One region of the Thermosynechococcus sp. OHK43 genome, then DNA from elsewhere that is predicted to be linked to it. Evidence: riboswitches for the same ligand, from Rfam matches in the RefSeq annotation. Region 1 holds a riboswitch; the other holds the start of a gene.

Evidence for each region. A riboswitch is a leader RNA that binds a small molecule or an ion and turns the genes downstream of it on or off. The one in region 1 is predicted to bind cobalamin.
Region 2: it holds a riboswitch for cobalamin, as region 1 does, so the genes downstream of both, metE (5-methyltetrahydropteroyltriglutamate--homocysteine S-methyltransferase) here and H8Q75_RS05135 (sirohydrochlorin chelatase) in region 1, are expected to answer to the same signal.

Annotation. Positions count from the first base shown of each region.
Region 1 covers NZ_JACOMP010000127.1:321-9,890, forward strand. Annotated here, with positions in the region: gene H8Q75_RS05130 (peptide ligase PGM1-related protein) at 1-1,294, shown strand, start outside; cobalamin riboswitch at 1,327-1,471, shown strand; gene H8Q75_RS05135 (sirohydrochlorin chelatase) at 1,504-2,526, shown strand; gene H8Q75_RS05140 (2-isopropylmalate synthase) at 2,654-4,261, shown strand; gene H8Q75_RS05145 (hypothetical protein) at 4,265-4,738, shown strand; gene H8Q75_RS05150 (ParA family protein) at 4,836-6,155, shown strand; gene H8Q75_RS05155 (hypothetical protein) at 6,148-6,936, shown strand; tRNA gene H8Q75_RS05160 (tRNA-Pro) at 7,176-7,249, opposite strand; gene H8Q75_RS05165 (alpha/beta fold hydrolase) at 7,288-8,172, opposite strand; gene H8Q75_RS05170 (creatininase family protein) at 8,173-8,922, opposite strand; gene H8Q75_RS05175 (MFS transporter) at 8,932-9,570, opposite strand, start outside.
Region 2 covers NZ_JACOMP010000237.1:577-11,164, forward strand. Annotated here, with positions in the region: partial or broken gene H8Q75_RS10065 (squalene/phytoene synthase family protein) at 1-24, shown strand, start outside; gene H8Q75_RS10070 (6-carboxytetrahydropterin synthase) at 118-990, shown strand; gene H8Q75_RS10075 (MAPEG family protein) at 991-1,404, shown strand; gene sufU (Fe-S cluster assembly sulfur transfer protein SufU) at 1,453-1,938, shown strand; gene H8Q75_RS10085 (Ycf51 family protein) at 1,938-2,426, shown strand; tRNA gene H8Q75_RS10090 (tRNA-Val) at 2,456-2,529, shown strand; gene H8Q75_RS10095 (hypothetical protein) at 2,630-3,085, opposite strand; gene metE (5-methyltetrahydropteroyltriglutamate--homocysteine S-methyltransferase) at 3,387-5,663, opposite strand; cobalamin riboswitch at 5,948-6,093, opposite strand; partial or broken gene H8Q75_RS10105 (SufE family protein) at 6,323-6,736, shown strand; tRNA gene H8Q75_RS10110 (tRNA-Leu) at 6,774-6,855, opposite strand; gene H8Q75_RS10115 (diflavin flavoprotein) at 6,911-8,626, opposite strand; gene clpS (ATP-dependent Clp protease adapter ClpS) at 8,755-9,039, opposite strand; gene H8Q75_RS10125 (DUF2237 domain-containing protein) at 9,169-9,549, shown strand; gene H8Q75_RS10130 (zinc metalloprotease HtpX) at 9,568-10,588, shown strand, end outside.

The sequences.
Region 1 (9,570 bases):
CATGATCTATGTCACATCCCAGCCCCTGCATCCCAGTATTGTGGATTACTACTTAGATTTACTGCCGGGGGTGCCCAGTTCCCATGCCCGCGATCGCCTGCTCTTGCTGGCCACCTACGATCGCTCCGATAAACCCCTCACCGCAAAAATTTTAGAGCGACCTCGCCTCTTGGAGCGTATTCGTCAAGCCCTGCGTCCCAACCAAGCCTACATGGTGTGTTTTAACTCCACCCCTTTGGAGCGGGAACTGGCGGTACGCTTAGGCGTTCCCCTCTACTCTACGGATCCGGATCTCCTTTATTGGGGAACCAAGGCCGGCAGCCGAGAACTGTTTGCAGCGGCGGGAATCCTCCACCCGATTGGCAGTGGCTTTTTGCAGGGGGTGCCAGAACTGGTGCGGGCGATCGCTCATCTACAGGAAAAATGCCCTGACCTTCAACGGCTGGTGGTGAAACTCAACGCAGCCTTTTCTGGAGAAGGCAATGCTCTTCTCGACCTCCGCCCCCTGCGCCCCTTGGGCAGCCCGCATACCCCCGATCATCTCCAGCGGATTGAGAATAGCCTAGAGGACATGGTCTTTCAAGCTCCCAATGAAACTTGGGCCTCCTATCGGCAGCGGTTTACAGATCTGGGGGGGATTGTCGAAGCCTTTGTTGAAGGGACAGTCAAGCGATCGCCCAGTGTCCAAGGGTGTATTACCCCCAAAGGCAGTGTTGAAATTGTTTCGACCCATGAACAGTTACTCAATGCCCCCACAGGTCAAATTTTTATTGGCTGTGAATTTCCTGCCCATGCCGACTATCGCCAGCAACTGCAACAACTGGGGCAAAAAGTAGGGACGTACTTGGCACAGCAGGGAGTGATCGGCTGTTTTGGTGTGGACGTTGTTGCAACCCAGACAACAGCAGGCTGGGAGCTTTATGCCATTGAAATTAACCTGCGCAAAGGCGGTACTACGCACCCCTTTATGACCTTAAAATTCCTCACCGATGGCCACTATGAGCTAGCCTCTGGACTGTTTTACAGCAAGCACCGCCGTCCTAAGTATTACATTGCCTCCGATAACCTCTGCCAGCCCCACTATCGCGGCCTCTTGCCCAATGATCTCTTGGATATGATTGCTCGCTACCATTTGCACTTTGACTCCAGTACCGAAACGGGCACCGTCTTTCACCTCATGGGGGCACTTTCGGAATTTGGTAAGCTTGGACTTGTCAGTATTGGCAACACCCCCGAAGAAGCCCAAGCCATCTACAATCAAACGATTGGTGTTCTCGATGCCGCGGCGCTATAAGCACCTAATGTGCCTACCCCCCGCATAGACAGGGGTTTGAGAATCTCGTTAGAATTGGCAACGTTCACTGTGAAAAGCAGCCTGTAGGGAAAACCCAGTGCAAGTCTGGTGCTGTGCCGCAGCTGTGATGGGGAACTCCCCTCAGCCAGAATGCCTACTTGCTGTGGTTCACTCTATTTGCCTGCGTCGCACGGGCATGGAGTTTCAACGTGGTTGTTGCGCTTAACGATTCAATTCTCAATCCCCTTGGTTTTAGTCTCGATTTACCCCCTCTCCCCCAGCCTCGCCCCCTCTTGCTCATTGGTCATGGCACGCGTGATGCTGAGGGTCGCCAAGCATTTTTGGACTTTGCCCAAGCCTATTATCAACTGGATTCCTGTCGGCCTGTTTTTCCCTGTTTTCTGGAGTTAACCGAACCCTCGATTTTTGAGGTTCTGAGCCAATGTGCGGCCGCAGGTTATACCGATTTGTCAGTGCTGCCGATTTTGCTCTTTGCTGCTCGCCACAATAAATTTGATGTTACGAACGAGTTGGATCGGGCCCGGCGTGCTTTTCCGCAGTTGCGCTACCACTATGGCCGCCCCTATGGCCTTGCCCCAGAAATCTTGAGCCTCTGGCGATCGCGCCTCGAACTACTGGACTTCCCAGAATTTAACCCCCAAGGCATTGGCCGTGAAGAAACCGTTCTCTTAATGGTGGGACGCGGCTCCAGCGATCCCGATGCCAATGGCGACGTCTTTAAGCTAGCCCGTATGCTCTGGGAGGGCAGTGGGTACCAAACGGTTGAGGTGTGCTTCATTGGCATCACCCATCCTCGCCTACCCGAAGGGTTTGCGCGGGCGAATCTTCACCGCCCCCGCCGCGTGATTGTCCTGCCCCACTTCATGTTTACAGGGGCACTCGTCAAGAAAATCTATGCCCTCACCGCAGAAGCCCAAGCCGCCTATCCCAATGTTGAATACGTGAACCTGCCGGAAATTGGCTTGCATCCGCAACTGTTTTATCTAACGCGGCGGCGGGAAATTGAGACCTATGGGGGACAGGTGGCCATGAACTGTGAAACCTGCAAATTCCGCTTGGTGGCAGGCCATGGCCATCCTCACCACCATCATCACGATCATGAGCACCCCTCCCACAGCCACGATCCTGGGGGTCACCCCCATCACCATGCATCAAGCGTGGACCTAGATCACTTGCCCAGTTATCACCAACGCATTTGGCAGGTTCCGTGACCGACTCCCGACCGCCAGCGGATAAGACGCAGGGCTTCCCGCCGCAAAAGCTAACCATTGCTCCCCAGCGAAAATGTTAGAGTTAAAATGACTGGTACTCTTTCTCAAGCTTGGATGGGGCTTGTCTATGCGCATTAAATATCCTCCCCAGACCGTTGATCGGGTGTTAATTTTCGATACCACACTGCGGGACGGTGAACAGTCCCCAGGGGCCTCATTGAATGTGGATGAAAAACTGACGATCGCCCGTCAACTGGCTCGCCTGGGGGTGGATATTATTGAGGCGGGTTTTCCCTTTGCCAGCCCTGGCGACTTTGAAGCCGTACAGCGGATTGCCGAAACTGTAGGCACTGAAACCGGTCCTGTCATTTGTGGTTTGGCTCGTGCCACCCGCCAAGATATTGAAGCCGCCGCAAAAGCCCTCAAACCTGCCTACTATCCTCGCATTCACACGTTTATTGCCACCTCCGATATTCACCTAGAGTACAAGCTCAGGAAAACCCGCGCTGAAGTACTGGAAATTGCGCAAGAAATGGTGGCCTATGCCAAGTCTTTTGTGGATGATGTGGAGTTTTCCCCAGAGGATGCTGGGCGTTCAGATCCTGAGTTTCTCTATGAAGTTCTAGAGCGGGTCATTGACGCTGGTGCAACGACGGTCAACATTCCTGACACTGTGGGGTACACCACCCCCGCCGAGTTTGGTGCCCTGATCAAAGGCATTAAGGAAAATGTGCCCAATATCGATCGCGCCGTCATCTCGGTTCATGGTCACAATGACTTGGGTTTGGCGGTTGCTAACTTCCTGGAAGCGGTGAAAAATGGCGCCCGGCAACTGGAGTGTACGATTAATGGCATTGGTGAGCGTGCGGGGAATGCTGCCCTTGAGGAATTGGTTATGGCACTTTATGTGCGGCGGCAGTACTTCAATCCTTTCCTAGGTCGCCCACCCGAATCAGAGGAACCCTTGACGAATATCAACACCCGTGAAATTTATAAAACCTCCCGCTTGGTCTCAAACCTAACGGGGATGCTGATTCAACCCAACAAGGCGATCGTGGGTGCCAATGCCTTTGCCCACCAATCGGGGATTCACCAAGATGGCGTCCTCAAGCACAAGCAAACCTATGAAATCATGGATGCCCAACTGATTGGCCTTGCCGATAACCAAATTGTCTTGGGCAAGCTCTCTGGCCGTAATGCCTTTGCCACCCGCCTACGGGAATTGGGCTTTGAACTCAGTGAAACGGAACTCAATAAGGCCTTTTTGCGCTTTAAGGATCTCGCCGACAAGAAAAAAGAAATCACTGACTGGGATCTGGAGGCGATCGCCAAGGATGAAAGCCAAGGGATTGATCTGCGGGGCTATCAACTGGAATTTGTCCAAGTTTCCTGCGGTGATCATGCCCGCCCAACAGCAACGGTGACCGTGCGTACCCCCAGTGGTGAAGAGTTGACCGATGCCGCCATTGGCACTGGCCCTGTGGACGCGGTCTATCGTGCCATTAACCGTGTGGTGCAAATTCCCAATCGCCTCATTGAATACTCGGTGCAATCCGTTACCGCCGGCATTGATGCTATCGGTGAGGTAACAATTCGGCTACAGCACGAGGATCGCATCTATGCTGGCCATGCCGCTAACACGGATATTATTGTGGCCTCTGCCCAAGCCTATATGAATGCCCTGAACCGTCTCTACCGCGGTCTTGAACAACGGGCGCTACATCCCCAAGCGTAGCTTATGCCAGAGTCCACCCCTGCTAAGCCCTTGGAAGCCAATGGCGTCTATTTATGCCCCGTTTGCCGTCACGGGCAAATTGCGCCGATGGTACTGATGGATACCTATGCCTGTAACTTTTGCCGCCATATTCTCAGCTTGGATTTTGTCCATCAAACAGCACGGCTCGAAGACAGTGCCATGGCATTTCGCTGGCAGTGGACGGGTACCAACTGGCGATCGCTCAACACGCCCCCCGCTAGCCTCACCTATACGGCTATAATTCTGGCAGTTTTATTGGTAACCTTGCCTCCCGCCTTAATTTGGCTGGGCTATCAACTTTTTCCCCCCCTCAGTAGCGACCCACGTGCCTATTGGTTTCCCCGCTTTTGGGTAGCTCTGACCTTTTTTGCGCACGCACTCATTGTTCTACGAGTGTTTGCTGGGCTGTTGCCCACGCCTTTTTGGCGGCTTCCCCTTAGGCAGCGTTCCCTTTAATTTTAGCCACTGGCACTCACTCAGAAGGTAACGGCAAGGACACTGAGCAATGCCTAGGGGTAACGAAGCCGAGATTGAACGGAAGATAGTCCTACCTTTGTTAAAGGCATGGGGCTATGATCTTCAAAACTATTGGATCAAGCCAAAGCTAGGGAATGGCTATCCCGATTTTCTCATTTCCTTGCCGCTGGCGGGCGATCGCTCCTTCAACTACCTTGTGATTGAGGTCAAATCCTCAAATGAGTCAAGGCTCAGCGGTCAACAGCAACTGCGGGAATACATGGCAGCAGCTCAAGCGGTTTTTGGCCTTTTAATCAATGGTAAAGATTACCAACTCTTTTATCAAAATCCCCTAAAAAAGCCCCTGTGCCAACTCAAGTGGGCCGCCGGCCAGTTGGAGCGAAAAAGCATTCAAAAACTGACCAAGGTACTGCACCGCAATGCTGCTGAAGCGCTTGTGAGCGCCCTAACCCAAGAGCAACTCAAGATTTATCATCACCTTGAAAAAGTATTGCAAAAAAATTATGCTTTTCCCTCAACACATCCTCAGAGGACTGCCATGATTATTACTGTCTTTAATCATAAAGGGGGAGTGGGGAAAACAACCCTTACCCTGAACCTAGGTGCTGCCTTTGCTGCCATGGGCAAGCGCGTGCTACTCATTGATATTGATCCGCAGTCGAATCTTAGCATTGGTTTAGGCATTGATCCCCTGAGGGATATTGAGGATCAAGGCCGGAAAGACATTGCTCACCTCCTCTTAGAACCAAAGGTCACCCTCGAGGAAGTCGTCTATCGAAAGCGTTGGGACAATCTCCACTTAGACGTTGTCCCCTCCCACATTCGCCTCGCAGACCAAGAAGCCGACCTGATTAGGACAATAGATATCGATCGCGTCCTGCAAAGAAAGCTAAGAAACCACCCCTACGATATCATCCTAATTGATCCACCCCCTGCCTTTGGTAAAGTCAATGCCATTGCTTTGATGGCTTCCCATGGGGTTCTGATTCCGATAGAATTTGCCCCTTACCCCATACGGGCGATTGAGTATGTCTTGGCCCGCCTAGAAGCCTTCAGACCTGTAATGGATAACCCGCCGCGGCTTCTGGGTATTGCCGTTAATAAGTACGATCAGAGGAACTCTGCTGTCAATGCGCAGATGCAAGAGAGGCTCCAGGATATCCTTGAGAGAGTAGCTCGCGAGTATGCTGTCGTTTCTAATCTCTTGCCTAAAGACACATGGATTCCTAAGCGCGCTGCTATAGAAAAAGCAACAGATTTACAGCAACCCATATTTAGCAGAAATCTATATGCGGAATTATCAAGAGCAGATCAAGAACCAATTGATGAGCTAACGACAACATTTGAAAATTTGGCGCGCCATCTTTCCACTGAGGCATTTCCACAGCATGAGTAAATCCAACAGACTCTCAAGGTACCTTGGTCTATACGATGTGCATCAGGGTCAGGTGCACATTGATCTCCTAAAAGTTCCCGATGACTATCCCCAAGCGCTACTGTATGTTTCACCGACTTTGATCCGTGAGGATCTAGAAAAGTACCAGACCAACCTGATTCCCTTAATTATTCGCTCAGTCACCAGCCAGACAGGGGATGTAGAGTACGAAGTTGTCTTTGGCAAGGAAGTTGTGGACTTTGCTCGGGAATTGGGGATTAAGCAGTTGTGGGCCACCAGAGTTGAACTGGCGGATGACCAAGAAGTCTCAGATTTCCAAGAGCGTATCAAAACGCTGATGCAAATCAATGCCCAAGGGCATCCCCCTCAACAGGAAGGGGTCTACTTACAGTTGCCTCTGTCAGCCTCAGAATTCACGAACATCCTCGATCGCTATCTGCAACCACTCAAAAAACAGATAGAAAGCATCCATCAAGAAATGACTGAGCAATCTCAGCAGGTGATGAATCTCTCAGAACAAGTTAAAATCCTTAGGAACATCCTAGAGTCATCCCCCACCCCATTACAAAAGCGGCGAAATATTCGCATCAACCGCTACAGAGATGCTGAGAGTCTTAAGCAGCGTGTTCCGGGATTGACCATCGACGAGGCTCAGGTTGTTATTGGACGCCTCGAAAGGTATAGAAACCACCAAGGGGGTAGAAAATTTCGGTCGGTTGATGAGTTGAAAGAAATCGCCCCCTCAGGCCAGTGGGATTCTCTCAGCATTTGCTTTAATTAAGCGGGTTACCACGGGGACAGTTACTCAAGACCCGCCTCTCAAGTGGGAGCGATGACGATTTGCTGATTATCCATGACACCCCCCGTGCCAAAGTGGGGAGATGGTCTGGACCAGCTTCGAGGTAAACGGGTTCAGCATATCAGCATAGAGGAGCGATCGCTCGATAGGAATAATAAAGTTCACCGTCAAAGCGCAGAAGGAGAGCGATCGCCCTAACCAAGTTTTCAATACTCTCAAGATCGGAGCGGCGGGATTTGAACCCACGACCCCCACTACCCCAAAGTGGTGCGCTACCAAGCTGCGCTACGCCCCGTTAAGCTTTACCAGTATAACATGAGTTCAGAGCATATCCTAGGTGCTGATGGAAATTTTGCCCAACCATTTCAGAATGTGGGTATTCACCTGCTCAGGTGCTTCATCTTGGGGGCAATGGCCAATCTCTGGTAAGGCAACAAACTCCTGCACACAGGGAAACTTAGCTAACTTCTGAGCTTCATCAATCGGTTCCCAGGGATCGGCGGCGCCCCAAAGGAAATAGGTGGGGCAGGTGATCTGCGGTAGCAGGTCTTCGGGTAAGGGGCCCTGGGAATAACGCACAAAGGCCAGAAAGACATCGGCAGCCCCGGCGTCTTGGGCAGGGGTGAGTAATATCTCCACTAGTTCATCGGTGACCGCGGCAGCGTTGGCATAGGCTTGGTGGAGAATGCGGCGCACAGTACGGGGTTGGGCAATTTGGCGGAAAAAGTAGGTGCCAAGGGTGCGATTGGCTAAAAGTTGCTGGAGTAGGCTGGTTCCCCAGCGGCGGTACCAAGGGAGTTGCTGTCGTTTGCGATCGTGAAGCTGACGCAGAGAGCAGTTGAGCAGGATCAATTGACGGACCCACGCTGGCTGGAAAACAGCGGCCTGTAAAGCGACCACGCAGCCAATAGAGTTACCAATAAGAACGGTAGGCTGGCCAATCACCTCATGGCAAAAGGCCAAAACCAAGGTTGACCAGGTCTCAAAGGTGTAGGGGAGAGTCGAGGGAGCGGGTTTGGCGGAGCCACCAAAGCCCAACAAATCAATGGCGTAGACCCGATGGTAAGCGGCAAGGGGAGGAATATTGTTGCGCCAATGCAAACTAGAGGCACCAAAGCCGTGAATCAGCAGTAGGGGGGTACCTTGGCTACCTTGATACCGATAGAGAATCGGGTATCCTTGCCAGTGCCATGTTTGAGAGGGGAGAGAGACAGTCATTTAGTCGGCTTGAAGAAATTGACGGTAGCGATCGCTCAACTCCTGAACAGCCCGCTGATAAAATTGCTGTCCATGCTCAGGGGTGGCCAAACTGGAATCTGCCCCCATACGACCATCAGGATAGCGGCGGCGAAAATCTGCGGCACTGTAGATAGCATGACTGCTATTGACTTCGGGATTGAGGGGAACCCGCTTAATGGCCTCTGGATAGAGAAATTGGGTCACCGCGACTTCACTGGGGGTGGCATGGGAACCCTCGCGATCGCCATACCATTCTCGCGCCAGTTGCATCACCGAACTACACATAAACCAGTTGGCCAATTCACAGCGCACTTGATCAGCCTCTGGAATTTGTAAATCTGTCAAGACAGCATAGGTTTCAGCAAAGGCGGCTTTGACTGTAGCGATATTGCCGCCGTGACCATTGATGAAAAAGAAGCGTTGAAAGCCTGCCCGTACCAAGCTCACTAAATAGTCGCGAATCACCAGAATTAACGTACTAGGGCGCAAACTAATGGTGCCGGGGAAAGCCGTATGGTGTAGAGCCATGCCCACGGCAATGGTGGGGCCAACAAGCGCTTGGGTGGTTTCCCCGACCCCTTTGGCGATCGCCTCAGCACAGAGGGCATCAGTACCGATTAGACCCATAGGGCCATGCTGCTCCGTAGAGCCTATGGGAATAATCATCCCCTTGGAAGTGTTGAGATAGGCTTCGACCTCTGGCCAAGTACTCAAATGTAGTAGGGGCATCCCTCCCTCCTAAATCGCATCCTCAAGAACCGCGCGTGTATTCCGCCACGCCCAAATCCCAGCGATCGCCACCACGCCCCCCATCCCCACCATGACCACCGTGAGGCCAAGGAAGTCGGAAAGAATGCCCGCGATCGCCAAGGGCACACTGAGGGCAATATTGACAACGTTATTTTGGAAGCCAAAGACCTTACCCCGCATCGTCGCAGGAGTCCGCATCTGGATCAGGGTCTGCATGGGAATACCAATTAAAGACGCTCCCATCCCCAGCAAAATACTCAAGCCCAGACCCAGCCACAGATGATGTACAAAGGCAAAGACCAGCAAGACAGCTGCCATCACCAAAAAGCCAATCAAGGGCAGGGGCCGATGATGCAATTTCTCCCCCCATTGACCCAAAACCCCCGCCCCTAAAATCAACCCCAGCCCTGCAGCGGCCAAGAGAAAGCCAAACTGGTTGGGCCGCAAGCCAATTTCTTGGGCTATACTGACCGCCAGCACTGTCAAGGCGGCAAAGACACAGTAGAGGATTGTTAACTGGAGCATCGCAGTGCCCAAGAGGCGATTTTTGCGCACGTAGTCAAACCCCTCCCGCAAGTCCTGCCAAACATTCAGGTGGCGATCGCCCTCATGAACTGCTTCTCGGTA
Region 2 (10,588 bases), on a different contig from region 1:
CCTTTTATCCTTGGCGGCCTCTAGGGAAGTGTGTCAAAAAAGCCAATACTTAGGAGAGCCAGAATCCGTTACGATAAGGAGAGAGGGTACAATTGTTGCAAATCTTCATAAATTGACATGGATTGTATTATTCACCGCCGTGCTGAGTTTGCCGCCAGTCATCGCTACTGGCTGCCGGAATGGTCTGACGTAGAAAATCGGGCTCGGTTTGGTGGAAATAGTTACTTTCCCGGTCACGGCCACAACTACGAACTGATTGTTTCGATAAGGGGCACGGTGGATGACTTTGGAATGGTGCTGAATCTGTCTGAGGTCAAGCATGTTATTCGCCGTGAAGTCATTGAACCCCTGAATTTTTCCTATCTCAACGAGGTGTGGCCAGAGTTTCAAGCCACGTTACCCACGACTGAGCATATTGCGCGGGTGATTTGGGATCGACTCTTTCCCCATTTACCCCTTGTGCGCATTCGCCTGTTTGAACATCCCCGCCTTTGGGCGGACTATACGGGAGACCCTATGGAAGCCTATCTTTCTGTTGGTACTCACTTTAGTGCGGCCCATCGCCTAGCCCTTCAGGACCTCAGCTACGAAGAGAACTGCCGCATCTATGGCAAGTGTGCCCGCCCCCACGGCCATGGCCACAACTACCACGTGGAGATTACGGTTAAGGGCTCTATTCATCCGCGTACCGGCATGGTTGTGGATTTGGTCAAGCTCGAGGAAGTCCTCAGGGAACAGGTGATTGAACCTTTGGATCACACGTTTTTGAATGAGGATATTCCCTACTTCGCGACGGTGGTGCCAACGGCAGAAAATATCGCCATTTACATTGCCCAGTTGTTGCAGGAGCCGATTCGCCAATTGGGTGCGACGCTTCATAGGGTAAAGTTGATTGAGAGTCCCAATAACGCTTGCGAAATCCTCTGCGAAGAATTGCCCCCTCGAAATGAGGGGATCAGTGCTGCTCTACCGGTGTTGGAGCGAGCCTAGATGATGTTGAGCAATATCCCTTGGCTACTGGCTGCCAGTTTACTGATGGCAACACTGCTTATCTATTTCCCCTACATTTTTGTGGTGGTAGGACGCCTGCAGGCAGGCTTTGATATGGCGGCTCCCCGTGCCCTTTTTGAGAAGCTCCCTCCCTTTGCGCAGCGGGCGGTATGGGCCCATGAAAATAGCTTTGAAACCTTCATGCCTTTTGCTGCGGCGGTGCTGCTAACTCTCTTTGCGGGTGTGAATGATGCAACGGTGGCGATCGCCAGCCTTAGTTTTGTCGTAGCTCGCTTTTTATACAGTATTTGCTACATTGCCAATTTTCCCTTAGGGCGCTCCCTGATGTTTGGTGTCGGGACGGCAGCCACCCTGACGCTTTTTTGGCAAAGTCTTACCACCCTCGCCACTTAAGATAGTTTAGTTTATTGGGGTAGATGCACCAAGCATAGAGTACTCTCAATGTCTATTGATAATCTTCGCACCCTCTACCAGCAGGTTATTCTGGACCACTATAAGAAACCCCGCCATCGGGGTCGCACCCAGCCTGTGGATCGCCAGCAACGGGGACATAATCCCTCCTGTGGAGACACGATTGATTTAACCGTTGCCCTACAGACAAATGAGCAGGGCGAAACAATCATTAAGGATATTCAGTTTGAGGGGGAAGGCTGCGCGATCGCGATGGCTTCAGCAGACTTGATGGCCGATGCCCTGCGGGGTCAGCCCGTCAGTCGCGCCCTTCAAATGGTGGAGCAGTTCCAAGCCATGATGAAGGGGCAATTTGAGTTTCCCCCAGAATTCCGGAAGCTGAATGTGATGCGGGGGGTGGCTCAGTTTCCCGTACGGATTAAGTGTGCCACCTTGACCTGGCATACCCTCCGCGCAGCCTTGCAACAAGATCAAGCCCCTGTGAATGGCTTTGTCAGTAATGAGGAGGAACAGTAGTGCTGACCCCCACTGATTTTGCCACCTATAGCCGCTGGGCAGGCATTGCCACCCTTGCCATGACCGGCTTGACTGCACTCGCTTTTGTTTTTCGCTGGGGTGTGCGCTTTCGCTTTGTCGGTATTAGTGGGTTTCTTGGTGTTGTGACGGTCGGACTCTTTGCCCTGAGTATTGTGCCGATTGTTCACTCCCCAGTGCCTGGTGCCGGCAAATACACCCTCGTCTATGACAATGGTGCCACTCAAGCCGTGATCACTGTTCCTGCCGATATTGACTTCAGTACCCTTGAAGCAACGCTAGTACAAGCAGCCAATGATTTATTTTCCTTGGGACGGCTAGGCCGAGGGGGCGATCGCCTGACCGTGATTGCCCGTACTATCCAACATCCTGAACCGGGGGTAAGTGAGCCGGTCATTTTAGGGGTGGCTACGCGGTCGTTGAGCGATCGCGCCGATACAAATGTAACGGTTAAACTGCTGCAAGATTAGCCTTGTGTATGCTAAACTAGTAAAGCCAAGGACGCATAGCTCAGTTGGTTAGAGCACCACGTTGACATCGTGGGGGTCACTGGTTCGAGTCCAGTTGTGTCCATAACCAACCAACTGTTTTAAATAAATCTAGAAAGAAGGATTTTTAAGCAACCTATTTACTAGGCCTCAATTCATTGGTTCTGGTATAGGCAAATCCAAAGCTACTGCATAGTTTGGCGCTGCCCTTGACAAATAGCTGGCTGAAACTCTTGCCAATTTCTACGCACCTGTTCATAACATTGAGGCGGGGCGATCGGTAAGTTCTTCAGATAGAAAAACGTTACTCGATTAAAGGATTCCAAGAGGAATATTAATTCGGTAGCTGGATGGTAAGAATCCACTGCTTCCAAAATGTGGGCAGTCATAAAGTGATGGCGCAAAATCACAGTATCAGGAGCGGCTAACCAAGCATTTAAGAAGGGAGCAAGGCGGGAACGGGGAACAAAGTGGGTTCGGAAAGATTCCCCTGCAATGCCAAACTCAGGAGAATTGGTACTGCAAATAACCACTCCTCGCTCACCCCATAGGTAACCTGCCCAAGCGTTATATCCAAGTACTAACAAATTCGTGGCAATAAAGGCTTGCTGCCAATGTGGCATTTCCGATAGTTCATCCATTAGTTTCTCCTTAAGAGAGCCATTCAGGCCAGAACTGGACTCAACAGGATTAGGATTGCCCCTGGACATAACAGTCCTTCGCTGAGATATCGCGGTTGCTTAGGAAGTTGATATTGCTAATTCCTACCGATGACCAAAAGTCCAACTGTGTAGGGTAGGCCACCGATAGGAATTGAGCCCAGCCTCTCAATCACTGTGGGAAGGAATGCCATTGTCAACCCTAAACACCATCTCTTCCTCACCGACATCCGGAATATACTGCTAAGGGACCTGGGTTTTGCCAGGAGCTACAACAGAGTGTCTAGGCGTTATTTTGAGATTGCATCGCCTCTTGCCGGATAGTTCTGGTGGCTTCTACCATATTTTTCAGGGATGGAATCACTTCCTCCCAGCGGCGCGTCTTTAATCCACAATCAGGGTTGACCCAAATCTGTTCAGGGGGTAAATTTTCAACTGAAGTTCGGAGCTGTTGCACTAGCTGCTCAACACTGGGCACCGCTGGGCTGTGGACATCATAAACACCGACGCCGACTTGATGTCTGTAGCCGGCATCCGTAATTTGAAATAGGGTCTCATTGTTGCTGCGGCTATTTTCAATTGACAACACATCCGCATCGAGCCGCTCGATGTGCTCAATGATGTCACCAAACTCGGAGTAGCACATGTGGGTGTGAATTTGGGTCTCAGGCTTAGCAACGCCAGCAGCTAACCGAAACGCATCCACAGCCCAAGACAAATACTCATTCCAGCGTTCTGCTTTCAGGGGTAGCCCCTCCCGCAGGGCAGGTTCATCAATCTGTATTATCTTCGCACCGGCTGCTTCCAAATCCGCAACTTCATCTCGCAAAGCAAGGGCAATCTGCATTGCCTGTTCACTGCGAGGAATGTCAGTGCGGGTAAATGACCAGTTAATCATAGTGACAGGCCCAGTCAGCATCGCCTTAACAATTTTGTCGGTGAGGGATTGTGCCACCTTAAACTCGCGAACGGTCATTGGCTGAGTGCGGGCAACGTCACCATAAATAATGGGTGGACGTACACAGCGGCTGCCATAGCTTTGCACCCAACCGTGTTCTGTAAAGGCAAATCCAGAGAGCTGCTGGCCAAAGAACTCGACCATATCGGAGCGCTCAAACTCACCGTGCACCAACACATCTAGACCCACTTCCTCTTGTAACCGGATGCACTTGGCAATTTCCTCATCGATTGCTGCTTCATACTCGGCTTGGGTAATTTCATGCCGTTTTAACTTCACCCGCAGTTGCCTAACCTCGGCGGTTTGGGGAAATGATCCAATCGTTGTCGTTGGAAAGGGCGGCAGGGTTGGCTGGAGTGTTCGACGTTGCTCGTAAGGCAGCGGGCGCTCTAAATCACGCACACTCAGATTGCGAAGCCGCGCCTGTACCGTTGGATTGACAGGGCTAAATTGCTCAAAAGCTTGCCATTGAGCTTGTATGGCTATGAATTCGGGGTTTTTCGTTAAGATTTCGCGATGGGTTCCATCATTGCTATTGAGCACCTGAGCCAAGAGGACTACCTCATCCAGCTTTTGCTCAGCAAAACTCAAGACCTCTCGCAGAGGCTCTGGTAGCTTGACCTCTCGCTTTGCATCATAGGGGACAAATTGCAGGGAAGATGAAGGATGTAGCCGAATATTGGCGGTGATGCTTTGAATCGTTTTCAAGGTTGACAACACCGATTCAGGCCGAATTTTCCAAATATTGCGGCCATCAATAATTCCTACCCCCAACTGCTTATCTGCTGGGAAGCCATGCTGTTGCAGCAGGGCTAGGTTGTGCCCACGGGTAAAGTCTAAACTGATGCATGTCACAGGTAACTCCATCACCCACGGCCAGGCTGCCCCTAGGTCATCAAAGTAGGTCACAAGATGGATCGGTAGGTTGGCTTGACGCAGTGTATCAAATGTGGATTGATAGAAGCTCTTAAGGCTATCAGCGTCTTCTAAGACCAAGGCGGGTTCGTGTATTTGCACTTCAACAACACCTAGATTTTTGAGTTCCCTCAACAGGATGAGATAGCGATCGCCCAAGTAGGAAACAGCTTGCTCTAGGTTCGTCTCTAGCCGACTGAGCCGTAGGAGGGTGAGAGGCCCCAGCACGATTGGAACGGCGCGATCGCCCAAGAGGGTTTGAGCACGACGAACAGTTTCTAGGAAATCACTGAAGTCAGTTGGTTGAAAAGACTCACTAATTTCAGGTACTAAATAGTGATAGTTGGTATCAAACCACTTAGTCATCTCAAGGGCTGGAATACCATCCTTGCCCCTTGCCATTGCAAAGTATTGATCCAGACCTGTAAAAGAGCGGTACCGCTCTGGAATGATGCCAAGCCGGATGCTCCAATCTAAAACAGAATCGTAAAGACTCAAATCACCAATACCAATGCGATCAATGCCCGCCTCAAGCTGCTTTTGCCAATTCTGCAATTCAATGTCTTGCGCTTTTTTGAGCAAAGCTTCTGCATCCAGTTGATTGCTCCAAAAGGCTTCTAGGGCCTTTTTTAACTCACGGTTTTTGCCAATACGGGGATAGCCTAGGGTTGCGGTTTGAATGTTCATCGTTTGCCTAACCTAAATTGTGTAGAATTGTGTAAGTCCAATGGAGAAGCTAGCTGCTTCCGGATTCAGAAACAGCGCCATTCAGGAACTCGCGGAGATGGCTAACTAAAATCCGCGAAAAGTCGGCAAAAAGCTAGTTGCCACCTTTACACCAGCAGCACTACTCCCTAGCAGCAGTTGGTTAAACTCAGATAGTTTGGCCTCGGGGGGTCAAAGCTTGAAGTTCGACAGTAATAGAAATCAAAAAAACTTGCTTTTATCATCTGTACCTCGCAGATGTTGACGTATCGGGTTGACCACTCGGCGGGCATTCTGACTTAGAGAGGGATATCTCTCCTCACAGCTGCGGGACAGCGGCAGATTCACACTGCACTTTCCCCCTTACGTCTGATGGCTGATCCCCACCAGAACCGAGCAACTAAGTGAACCATAGCATAACCCAGCGGGGATATCAAAGCAAATCCCAAGGAAGCCAGCTCTTGCTCAATAGAAGTAACAACTTTGGGTGATGAATCCGGATCTGGGAATGTCATTGTAGGTTTTAAGTTTAGCCCAGGCAGCCGATGGGGGGTCACAGGGGGTCTCCCTAGGCAAGTGAAGGTATAATCGAAGTGAAAATGATTTTCACTTTCTGTCGCCAGCTCGTTGCTAGAATCGCCATGTCACCTTTTTTCCAGCCCTTGCCTCCCCGTCTTGAGCAGATTGTCCAACGTTTTCAACAGATCCCAGAGCAGCGACGGCGCTATGAGTATCTACTTTCATTTGCGAGGTGCCTACCCCCTTTCCCTGAGGAGCAAAAGGTACCGGAAAATAAAGTTCCCGGCTGCGTCTCTCAGGTATATGTGACTGCTAGTTTGCAGGAGGGGAAAGTGATCTTTCAGGGAGATTCTGACTCCCAGCTCACTAAGGGATTAGTGGGACTGTTAATCGAGGGGGTAAATGGCTTGACTCCGGCAGAAATCCTCCAGTTAAAGCCTGATTTTATTCAGCGAACGGGCCTCGAAATTAGCCTAACCCCCTCGCGGGTGAATGGTTTTTACAACATTTTTCGATTTATACAAAAGAAAGCAATTGCCTATTATTTGCAGGAGTCTGGATCAGATTCTAGAGTGCGGACGGAGGGACTTGAACCCACACACCTTGCGGTACTAGAACCTAAATCTAGCGCGTCTGCCAATTCCGCCACGTCCGCAGCAAACCTAGTTTAGCGCAATTTTAGCCGGGGGCGATCGCCCCCCTCGTCGAGTTTAGTAATGGTTCCCTACTTTGCGATGGTGAACAGCGGTCATGCCATCGGGCTTGGAAACGCGGCCACTGTCAACGGTGCTATAGACAATCCAGTGATCGTGGGCATCCAGACGACTGACAACAGTGCATTCCAGATAGGCAAGGGCGTCGGCCAAAATCGGACTGCCATTACTGGCGGGATAGGTTTTCACATGGGCAAAGCGATCGGCCCCTGGGGGGAATCGTTTCAGGAAATGGCGCATCAGGGGTTGGTAGTTCCCCTCTTCGAGAACGTTGAGGACAAAGGTATCCCCCACATGCAGAAATGACTCAATTGCCCGATCCTTGGCCACGGCAATGGAAACCCCCAAGGGTTCGGTACTGGCCTGCGCTACCCAAGAGGCCAACATGGCACTGTTAATGGCGCCTTTTTGGGCTGTGATAATGTACAGGCCGCCACTGAGGCGACCAAGGGCCTTATCGAGATCAGTGTTTAGGGCCTTCATTTGCTTGACTGTGCGATCGCGCAACAGCCATTGACCCATGTCAGTGCCTGCTTCTTCCGCCTGTTGAAAGAGGGCGTCGGTGGGGGTGGCGGTTACCTGAATCACTGGAAATGAGGGCACTAGACCGGCATCCCGAAATTGGTTGAGCAGCGGATAGGCGGGTTCAGCATCGGCCACGCCACTTTCAAAGACACCAATGGCCTGTTTGGCGTGGGCGGCAGCGCGAATTGTACTGAGGGCCGTTTGAGCCACAGCGGTCGCCGGTGGTGTGCCGATAATAATTCCAGCGGCAATCTCCGTCAGTTCACGAATATCTTGAGGTTCAGCCGTGAGCAGATCCATTTTTTCAACCACCACCCCTGTTTTGGCGGCACCCCGTTCAATGGCCTCTGCCAAGGCATTGCTATAGCCATAGTTGGCAGCATAGAAAATGGCTACGGTTGTAGCGGCCTTAGCCTGCTCTTGGCTCCAATTGCGGTAGGACTCCAGCCATTGATCCAAATGATGGCGCAATAGCGGACCGTGACCAGTGGCAACGAGCTGCACCGGTGGCAGGGGTTCTAGGCGCTTGAAGGCGGAGAGAACAGAGCGGGCATTGGGCCCCATGAGACAGTCGTAGTAGAACTTGAAATCTGGCGCCAGCAGTTCTGGCTCGCTGTCAAAGGGATCATCGTTGCAGAAGTGAGCGCCAAAGACATCGCAGGTAAAGAGCGTCTGGGTGCCGTGGTCGTAGGTGAGGATGGTGTCTGGCCAGTGGAGATTCGGTGCCATGACAAACTCAAGAACATGCCCTTTCCCTAAATCAAGGCGATCGCCATTTTTCACCTGCTGCTGACTAAAGGGCTGATGGATCAAATCCCCAAGAAACTGCAATGCCACCTTTGAGGCCACCACGGTTACATGGGGGGCTTTGGTCAATACGTCCTTGACGAGGCCACTGTGATCGGGTTCGGTGTGGCTGACGATGAGATAGTTCAAGTCACTGGGGTTCACTAGTTGCCAGAGTTGATCGAGGTAGCGATCGCCAAATTTGGCATGGGAAGTATCCACAAGGGCAATGCGTTCACCCTTGATTAGAAACGAGTTATAGGTGGTGCCGTTTTCAAGGGCAAACTCAATATCAAAGCGATCGCGATCCCAATCTAGGCAACGAATTGCCGTCGTCTCAGGGGCAATGTCCAACACCTGCAGGGTTAAGCGGGGTGGGCGTTTGGTCGTAGTGACGGGCATAGGCAGTTCCTCAATCTCTGGGACTACCTTTTATCCTGACATATGAAGAAAGGTAACAGGATTCAAAGTTTTTAATAGCCGTGATAACACCCTAACACCCTTTATAAAGGACTGATAAATAACAATCCTTATTCGGGTTCGAGGGGCGCCATTGTCAGGCCCGCCCGCAAAAGTTGCTCATGGTACAGTTCTGCCTGTTCTTGGGGACCCACCCAAACAATGGCTTGGCCTTCGTAATGGACTTGGTTCGTTAATTCCCAAGCGCGATCGCTGGTCATGTTGGGAATGTACTTCATCAAACAGGCAGCCACGTGCTGAAAGGTATTGAAGTCATCGTTAAGGACAATGACTTTGTAGTTGGGGTAGTGTTTGCGGGTAACCTGTTGCCGTTCTTGAGGAACAACACTCGGCATAGACCAAGTTAGGATGGTAAGGGTACCGTCTCCTAGTTTAGCTGATGGCAAAGCAATTGGGTGCAATCAGGACATTCAAGAAATTTCTATGCTATGGCTAAACTGAGAGTTAAGGACTTGGGGACATTTGTGATGACGGCAATGAATGTGTTGGGAACCCCCTTAGAGTGCTGCTGTCAAAATCCACTCACAGGATTCTATCGGGATGGTTTTTGTCGGACGGGGGCGGGGGATGTCGGTGCCCATGTGGTCTGTGCAGAAATGACGACAGCATTTCTCACGTTTACCCGTTCGCGGGGCAATGATCTTTCGACCCCTGTGCCTGCCTATCAATTTCCGGGGTTGAAACCGGGCGATCGCTGGTGTCTGTGTGCCTCCCGTTGGCGTGAAGCCCTTGAAGCAGGTGTTGCTCCCCCTGTGATTCTAGAGGCCACCCATGTCAGTGCCCTTGAGTATGTCTCCCTAGAGGATTTGAAAGCCCATGCCCTCGGTGGTAACCAGCAACCGTGAGCTAGGGAATACTTGGATATGCCTGATCCAGAATCTGATTTTCGCCTAGATCCTCGCTATGTTGCGGGTTTGGCTGCCTTTAATCGCGGCGATTATCAACTGGCGATCGCTGCCTTCAAAGCAGTCATTGCCAGCTACGGTCAACGCCGCGAAGGTCTGAAGGCTCACCTGCACCTGATTAAAGCCTATGCCCACACTCACCAATGGCAGGAGGCCATTGATCTGTGCCAACTCTTGGCGCGATCGCCCCTGCCACCAATTCGGGCTTGGGCACAAAAACATCTACCAGCACTAGAACGCTATATGGATGAGGAACCGACCTCCCCCCATCTTGTATTTGTTGCGGCAAAGGCTTCCAATCCACCCATGGAACTGCGGCAGGTGCCTCGCATCTATCTGTGGCTAAGCCAGGGGGCAACACTGCTGCTAATTGCTTGGCTGCTGCAAGGGGTGATTGCTGTCATTCTCAGTGAGGTCAATGAGCAACTGGGAGTCCTGCAGGGCTGGGAAGGGCTGATGGCGTGGTTTTTGGTGGGTTGCTTGGGGCTGGGGCTGCTCAGTGGTGGCAGTTGGCTGTGGTCGTGGCGATTGAGCGCCTGTTATGGTCTGCGTCCTGTTAGTCCTGGCGAACTTGAGGAGTATAGTCCCGAAACGGTGATGCTCTTGGGGCGTTTGCCGTGGTCATGGTGGCAACCCCGTCCCCAAGTGGCCTGTCTGATGACGGCAGCACCGGTGATTTTTAGCTATGGACGGTGGCAGCGGCGAATTATTGTCAGCGAAGGTTTGTTGCGATCGCTCTCTAGGGAGGAACTGCTGGCTCTAATGGCCACTGAAATTGCCCAACTGCGGCTGGGGCTCAATACGCTAGTAACGCCCCTTGTACTGCTGTTGCAACTGCCCTATGACGTTTACTATTGGTGTAGCCGTTGGGGGGATCGCCATGCACCTCCCTACAGCCGCCAGTGGCAACAAAGACTCCTTAGGGGAACGGTTTATGGTTTGTGTGCCCTCCTGAGTCAGGGGAGTTATCTCCTATTTC